One region of the Flavimarina sp. Hel_I_48 genome, then DNA from elsewhere that is predicted to be linked to it. Evidence: riboswitches for the same ligand, from Rfam matches in the RefSeq annotation. Region 1 holds a riboswitch; the other holds the start of a gene.
The links. Region 1 has a riboswitch for cobalamin ahead of P162_RS03195 (TonB-dependent receptor plug domain-containing protein). Riboswitches for the same ligand answer to the same signal wherever they lie in the genome.

Region 1 (3,727 bases):
ACGTAGATCAATTGATCGCCGGTTTCTACATCTTCTGAAACGGTGTAGGCATAATTTCCACTGAATTTCAACTGCTTATGGCCAAATTTCTTTACATAGTCGGCCTGAATTTCAACTCCGTAAGCATGCACATTATCTGTATTTACCGGTTTCCAATTGGCACCCGCGGGAATCCATCGGATCATATTGGTGATATCCATATAATAGCCGGTAATTCTAGCGGAAAAATCACTGATTTGGAAGGAATTTCCCACTTCGGCCTGGTAAGACGTTTCTGGTTTTAAGTCGGCATTGCCGCTGTTTTCCCAATAGAGATCGTTATACGTTGGAATCCTAAAGTTTTTGGAAGTATTGAACGAAAGCGCGTAAAATTCTGAAAACTCATACCGCGCTCCAGCGGAATATAAAAACGGACTATCATAAACGGAAGTCGCTTCTTTTCGCCCAGAAAGTTCATAAACAAAGAGGGATCCCAGTTTTTGTTTAAAAAGCAGACTGGCGGCGGCAATATTTCGGCGTTCTTCAGGGATGCTACTGCCTTCACCTTTGTTGCTGTTGTAACTTAAAATAGCATTGACCTGCGCCTGCGAACCCAGATCATAACCCAGGTCCAACTTACCAATTAGGGTATTCACGCTTCCGCCAGAGTAACTTTGCTTATAGATATTAGCAAAGTATTTATAGTCTTCGGTAAGAAAGGCCACTTTGGCGAGGCTTGTAAAACGCTTATGTTTTTGTTCCCATTCTACCAGGCTTCGGGTATCTGTATTCTCATATTTAGTCCTGATTTCCGTTGGGATAATCAATGAAAAATTGCGCCTTCCATCAAATATATAGTGATACAATCTGACAGTATTTTCCGTATCCAGTTTAAAAGCAACCGAAGCATTTAAGCTGTTGTTGTAAAACTGGCCATTAAAATTCTGGCCATTACTATCGGGAAATTCAAAATCATTATCAGAACCGGTCCTGTTTACGGTAATTGCCGTACTTACATTTTCGGTGGAATATTTTGTTTGAAAATTCACTCCATAGGCATCAAAACTGCCATAATTTACCCGAAATTCAGTATTAAAATCCAAATTGAAAGCCAGGGAATTATCCAGATGAACGGTGCCGCCTATCGCACTGCTGCCGTAAAGCACGCTACCGCCACCGCTGCGCACGCTCACCGCATCAAAAACCAGTGGATTGATCGTGTTAAAATCGGTTTGCCCATTGAGTTGGGAGTTGATGTTTATACCATTCCATATCACGGCGGTTTGCTGCGCGGTGGTACCCCGGAAGGAAGGCGAAGAAACCATTCCCGCACCATTTTCCTTGAAATAAATAGAAGAATTGGTATTCAGTAAATCAGTAAGGCTGGAACCGCTGCGCTTGATAACGCTATCTGTAAGTCTGACTACCGGCTGGGTACTGCTGTACTTTTTGAGGTTTTTATCACCGTAGAGTAACACCTCATCTAAGGGGACAGGTTGCTGCGCGAAGCCCGAAAAGCTCGCCAAAAGACAAATAATAAGAAGTTGAAAGGTATGTTTCATAAGCGCTCAGACCCCTATCCCGGAGGTTTTAGACAGTTATGAACCCTGGCAGGTCTCCTGGCTCGCGTATATGGATCAACCTTCCCGTTTAAAAAACAGTGGTTTTAAGAACAATCCATACCGCCCCAATTACGGGACAAAGCATACAGTTGCGGGAACAGCGAAAGCTTCTTATTTATTTTGAATTTAAAGTTTTAAATTCAAAATTCTCTTTCTTCCCTTTTAAGAGGCGGGTAATTTAAAAACCTTCCTCACCAAAATTCAGGCGCGAAAGTACTTCAAAAAATTGGTTTCTGAGTAGTTTGCTATGAAAGCAATTATACTTATATTGAAATAAAAAAATTTTATGCCTCAATCAATTTATTTAGTTGCAACTTTAATGCAGTACTTAGCATGTCCTTATTTATAGTTTCCGAATCGACAGACAATACCTGAACAATAACATCTATCCATTGTTCATTATTTTATTTGAATTCAATAGTTTTAGTAAAACTTTTCATCCTCAAATTGGTTAAAATTACTTTCACGCGCTCTAGGCCCGTATTTCTCGGATAGTATATGATTTACACACGGAAATTCCTCTCCACAGAAACCAATAAGTTATTTCGTATTTGCATCAGAAATTTCGATTATTTTATCTATTTTCATAATAGAATTTCTTATAATTTCAATTCATAAATCCAGTCTTTTGCGAATTTTATAAAATCGGCTATTGGAATTTCTTCTATTTCTTGATTTGTATAGCTATTGATCAATTGCGTAGTTAAATCTTCAATAAACTGGTTGTAAGAATTCCAAATTACACGCTGCCCTTCAATTTGGGTTTGTTCCAAATTTGCTGAAAGCCAATTCCGCACCTTTGTGATCAATACATAAGGCTCATCATTATGATTTTCAATATCTTGACCTGCTATATCGGAGAGTACTTTTTGATAATAATATTTCTCCGTTTCCAATATGAGAATTTTCTTATTCTTTAATTCATTGCTCCCATATTCCATTGCCCCTATATCTAACCCAAGTTCATAGGGCATATTAAATCTTGGAAGATCTCCTTTACTAAGAGGTTTGCTTCGAGAAAGGTCATGAATGCCATATTTGCAATCCCTAATTAAATCTTTAATCCCATTGATTCTAATTGTAGCAGATGAAAATGTTTGTGATAATTTTGGATTGAAATCTAAGTAAAGTAATGTAAAAATCAAGGGTTTGATTAGAATACGATAATCATTATCAAAAGGACAATTTATAAAAACATTTTTTTCAAAACCCATAAAAGTTAGTCTTCAAAGGATACCACTTCTTCTACTTCACCTGTACTTTTATGAACAATAACTTTACCATTTGATTTTGTGGCAGTTTGTTCTGCATAAAATTTTGCTTGTTTTTGATCAGGAAATACACGTAAAGCCCGGGTTTTTCCATCAGCCACTACGGCCCATTTATGACCGTCGCTACGTATGATATGATATCTATGAGGATCTACAATTTTTGCTCCTTCTGCTACTTTTTTACCTAGTTCTTTAGTATAAAATGTCTTCCTTTTCATAATAAAAAATATTATATCAATATACGATAAAGATTTTAACTCAATATGATATTTACAGATTGTAATACGAACGATATATAAGCCTCGACCATTTTCAACCAAATAACCTTACTTTTGAAGCATGAAGAACCAATTCCGACTTAATTTTGCGTGTTTTTACCCCATTTTATTGGGTTTTTTGATCATTTCTTGTAAACAGGAACCAAAAAATTCGGTCAAAGTTCCTGGCGGAAACGAAGTGGAAATAAACTATGCAACTGGTTTTGAGATCACCCACTATCCTGATTTTTCCATCATTACCGTGACCGAAGCTTTTCCCGATAGCGATAAAACATACCGCTATGCTTTAGCCAAAGACAAAAACAACGTGCCAGATTCCCTCAATGCGGATGCAGTGATCCACATCCCTGTTAAAAATATGGTCGTGACCTCAACCACGCACATCCCGTCGCTGGAAATGCTGGGCGTGGAAAATACCTTAAAAGGCTTTCCCAATCTGGATTATATTTCTTCGGAAAAAACCAGAAAATTAATCGATGCCGGTAAAATTAAGGAACTGGGACAAAACGAATCAATCAATACAGAAACCACGATCAATCTCGATCCTGATGTGGTGGTGAGTTTTGGTGTGGAAGGA
Region 2 (3,727 bases), 2.2 Mb from region 1:
CGCTTTGGCCTTTTCCAGGAGTGCTACCATTTCCTTTTTATTGGGAACCCGGGGCGAATGTATATCATAGACGCCGGGACCAATTTCATTGGGATAATTAAACTTTGCAAAGGCATCCAGCAATTCCATCTGGGAGCGTGAGCATTCTATGGTGATCACATCCGCGTCCATGGCTGCAATATGCTGTATGATATCGTTAAATTCTGAATAGCACATGTGAGTATGAATCTGGGTTGCATCATTCACCCCAGAAGCAGAAATACGGAAGGCGCTGATCGCCCATTCCAGATAATGTTCCCAGTCTGCTTTGCGAAGGGGCAGGCCTTCGCGCAATGCCGGTTCATCTATTTGAATAATTTTGATGCCTGCTTTTTCCAGGTCTGTCACTTCATCGCGAATGGCAAGGGCAATCTGCTTGCACGTCACCGCACGCGGCTGATCGTTACGTACAAAACTCCATTGTAAAATAGTAACTGGTCCCGTGAGCATTCCTTTTACCACTTTATGGGTAAGACTTTGCGCATAGGTGCTCCAGGCCACGGTCATTGCTTCTGGACGCTCTATGTCGCCATAAATTATGGGCGGTTTAACACAGCGGCTACCATAGCTTTGTACCCAGCCAAATTTTGTAAAAGCAAAACCATTGAGGCGCTCCCCAAAATATTCAACCATGTCGTTGCGCTCAAATTCGCCATGTACCAGCACATCAAGGTCGATTTCTTCCTGCCAGCGAATCGTTTTTTCGGTTTCTGTCTGGAGCAGGCGCTCATATTCGGTGATGCTAAGATCGCCTTTTTTGAACTGGGCGCGCCAGGCCCTCACTTCTTTGGTCTGGGGAAAAGAACCTATTGTTGTGGTAGGATAGGCGGGCAGTCCCAGATTTTTGCGCTGTATATCTTTGCGTATTTCAAAGGCATTTTTGCGCTGGGTATGTGATGTAGCGATCGCTTTGGCGCGTTCTTTTACTTTTGAATTGTGTATGGTTTTAGCTGTTTTTCGGCTTGCGGTGGCCGTTTTTGAATCTTCAAGCAATGCAATAGTTGTTGCTTGCAAAGTTTCATTTGTAAGGTCCTGAAGTGCGGTTACTTCTCTTACTTTTTGTTTGGCGAAGGCCAACCAGCCTTTTACTTCCGCAGCAAGTGATTTAACATCGTTTTCTAAATCGAGGTCGCAGGGCACGTGCAACAGCGAACAGCTGGGCGCGATAAGAATACGGTCAGGACCTACTATTTTTTCAGCCTTTTTTATAATGGCAAGGGATGACTCGAGGTCGTTCTTCCAGATATTGCGTCCATCTACGAGCCCCAGCGAAATGCTAAGTTCTTCCGGCGCATGCTCCAGTACCTCCGTAAGTTGCTCGGGATTGTGCACCAGGTCAATGTGCAGGGCGCAAATAGGAAGTTTTAAGGCCAGTTTGAGGTTGTCTTTTAGACCTTCAAAATAGGTTGCTACCAGTATTTTTAACTTCGGAAAATGTTTTTTAATCGTTGAATACGTATTATTTAAGGCCATTTTTTCGGCTGCGCTGAGGTCAAGGGCCAGAAAAGGCTCATCAAACTGTACCCAGGTGGCACCCAGTTCTTCCAGTTGGCCAAGGATATCCAGATACACCGGAAGCAGTTTTTCAAGAAGTGCTACCCTATGGAAACCACTGGCTTTTTCCTTGCCTAGCAATAAAAAGGAAACAGGTCCCACAAGCACTGGTTTTGTGCTAATACCAAGGTGTTTTGCTTCTTTAAATTCATCCACGATCTTGGTTGAGAATAATTTGAATTCCTGATTGGGATAAAATTCTGGAACGATGTAATGGTAGTTGGTATCAAACCACTTTGTCATTTCCATAGCGGTAATATCCAGCGTATCTTTTTGATACCCGCGCGCCATGGCAAAGTAGAGGTCCAGTTCTGTATTTCCTTTTTCAAAGAGTACTTCATGATAGCGCTTTGGGATGGCATTCACGGTCAGCGCCATATCCAGGACGTGATCATAAAACGAGAAATCGTTAGAGGGGATGAGGTCAATCCCTGCATCTTTTTGAAGTTGCCAGTTGTGTTTTTTTACCTCGTGGGCAGCCTTCAGCAGGTCATTTTTAGAGATTTTGCCAGCCCAGTACTGTTCGCAGGCTTTTTTGAGTTCCCTGTGGCTACCTATTCGCGGATAGCCAAGAATGTGCGTTTGCATTTTACTTACTTTTAAAGATTAAACAATGTTTAAAAGTTTTGCAGAATTTCTGCTTTGCAAATCGTGAAGTGATATTTTGTAAGGTAGGTACACGCAAGATTGGGGAGTGCCATAACCCCCTTTAAAGCGTAACAAACCAGACGAAAAGCTTCAGATCGCGAAAGCAATGTCATTGCGAAAAAGGCAGGTCTCCTGACTTGTAACGGTTTTATCGTCCTTCCCATCTTTACAGACAGTGGATCACGTGGATAAAACCTGTAGTGTTACTTACAGTTGCGCGACAGTCCTGGATTTGCACCAGGTTCCCTATTAATGCACGTTAAGTGTAACCTTTTTCGGTTGATGAAATAATGTAAGAACTTTTATTATTGTGGTAAATGTACCTCTTTAGAAAGTATTAATGGGCAACGAGCGGGTTATTATACTTCAATAGTGCTATGTATTTTAGGGTAAAAAGACCATATTGCTGCATTTTTGAGTTTAAAACCATCCTAGGGTGGTCAATGTGGCAACTTTTCTCTTAAAATGCCATATACAAAAGTGCCCAGCAATGCGCCAGCTATTACTATGAGTATGGAAAAATATCCCGCGCCGGCAAGAACATACATAGGCCCGGGACATGCGCCCGCAAGCGCCCAACCCATACCGAAAATCAGTCCGCCGATCGCATATCTGAAAAAGCTTGTTTTTTTAGGCGTTAACTGCATTTCCTGCCTATTTATGGCTTTGAGGTTTTTGCGCTTAATGATTTGTACTCCCACGATACCAATAGCAAGTGCAGAACCAATAATACCGTACATATGGAAAGAACCAAACTGAAACATTTCATAAATCCTAAACCAGGAAGCAGCCTCAGATTTATACATTACTATTCCGAAAAAAGTACCAATTAGAAGGTAAGTTGCGTATTTCATTTAGCTAAAGATTAAAGGGAAAAGTATGTGAACCATAAAAAGCCCACCCACAAAAAAACCAATTACGGCTATAAGTGACGGTAATTGCAAGTTGCTAAGGCCAGAGATGGCATGGCCGGATGTGCAGCCACCGGCATAACGGGCACCAAAACCTACCATAAATCCGCCTAGGATCAAGAGTGCAAGCACGAAGGGATCGCTTAAATTTTCCACTGCAAAAAGTTCGGTGGGCAGGTAGGAACTTCCCGCACTGTGAATATTGTATTCCTGGGAAAGTTGGTTGGCAACTTCCGGATTGATTTGTACAGTGTTATCAGAAAGGAACTGAGAAGCGAAAAAACCACCCAAAACAGATCCCAAAACCACCATTAAGTTCCAGCGTTCTTTTTTCCAGTCTATATTAAAGAATGAATTTACTTTTCCTGCTCCTGCAACGGTGCACATGGTACGCAGGTTTGAGGACATTCCAAATTGTTTGCCCATAAAGAGCAGTGCAAACATGGTCAGCGCGATCAATGGGCCAGCAACATACCATGGCCAGGGTTGATAAATGAAATTCAAATTTTTATATTTTAGAGAGTTGTTCGTTTGCTTTATTTCGAAGAATCGAGCTTTTAAGACTGCTGTACAGT

Region 2: it holds a riboswitch for cobalamin, as region 1 does, so the genes downstream of both, metE (5-methyltetrahydropteroyltriglutamate--homocysteine S-methyltransferase) here and P162_RS03195 (TonB-dependent receptor plug domain-containing protein) in region 1, are expected to answer to the same signal.

The regions. Positions count from the first base shown of each region.
Region 1 is NZ_JPOL01000002.1:696,660-700,386, forward strand. It holds gene P162_RS03195 (TonB-dependent receptor plug domain-containing protein) at 1-1,541, opposite strand, end outside; cobalamin riboswitch at 1,571-1,815, opposite strand; gene P162_RS03200 (hypothetical protein) at 2,201-2,815, opposite strand; gene P162_RS03205 (DUF2188 domain-containing protein) at 2,821-3,090, opposite strand; gene P162_RS03210 (ABC transporter substrate-binding protein) at 3,212-3,727, shown strand, end outside.
Region 2 is NZ_JPOL01000002.1:2,926,015-2,929,741, forward strand. It holds gene metE (5-methyltetrahydropteroyltriglutamate--homocysteine S-methyltransferase) at 1-2,181, opposite strand, end outside; cobalamin riboswitch at 2,346-2,530, opposite strand; gene P162_RS12820 (DUF6691 family protein) at 2,682-3,095, opposite strand; gene P162_RS12825 (YeeE/YedE family protein) at 3,096-3,692, opposite strand; gene P162_RS12830 (MBL fold metallo-hydrolase) at 3,710-3,727, opposite strand, start outside.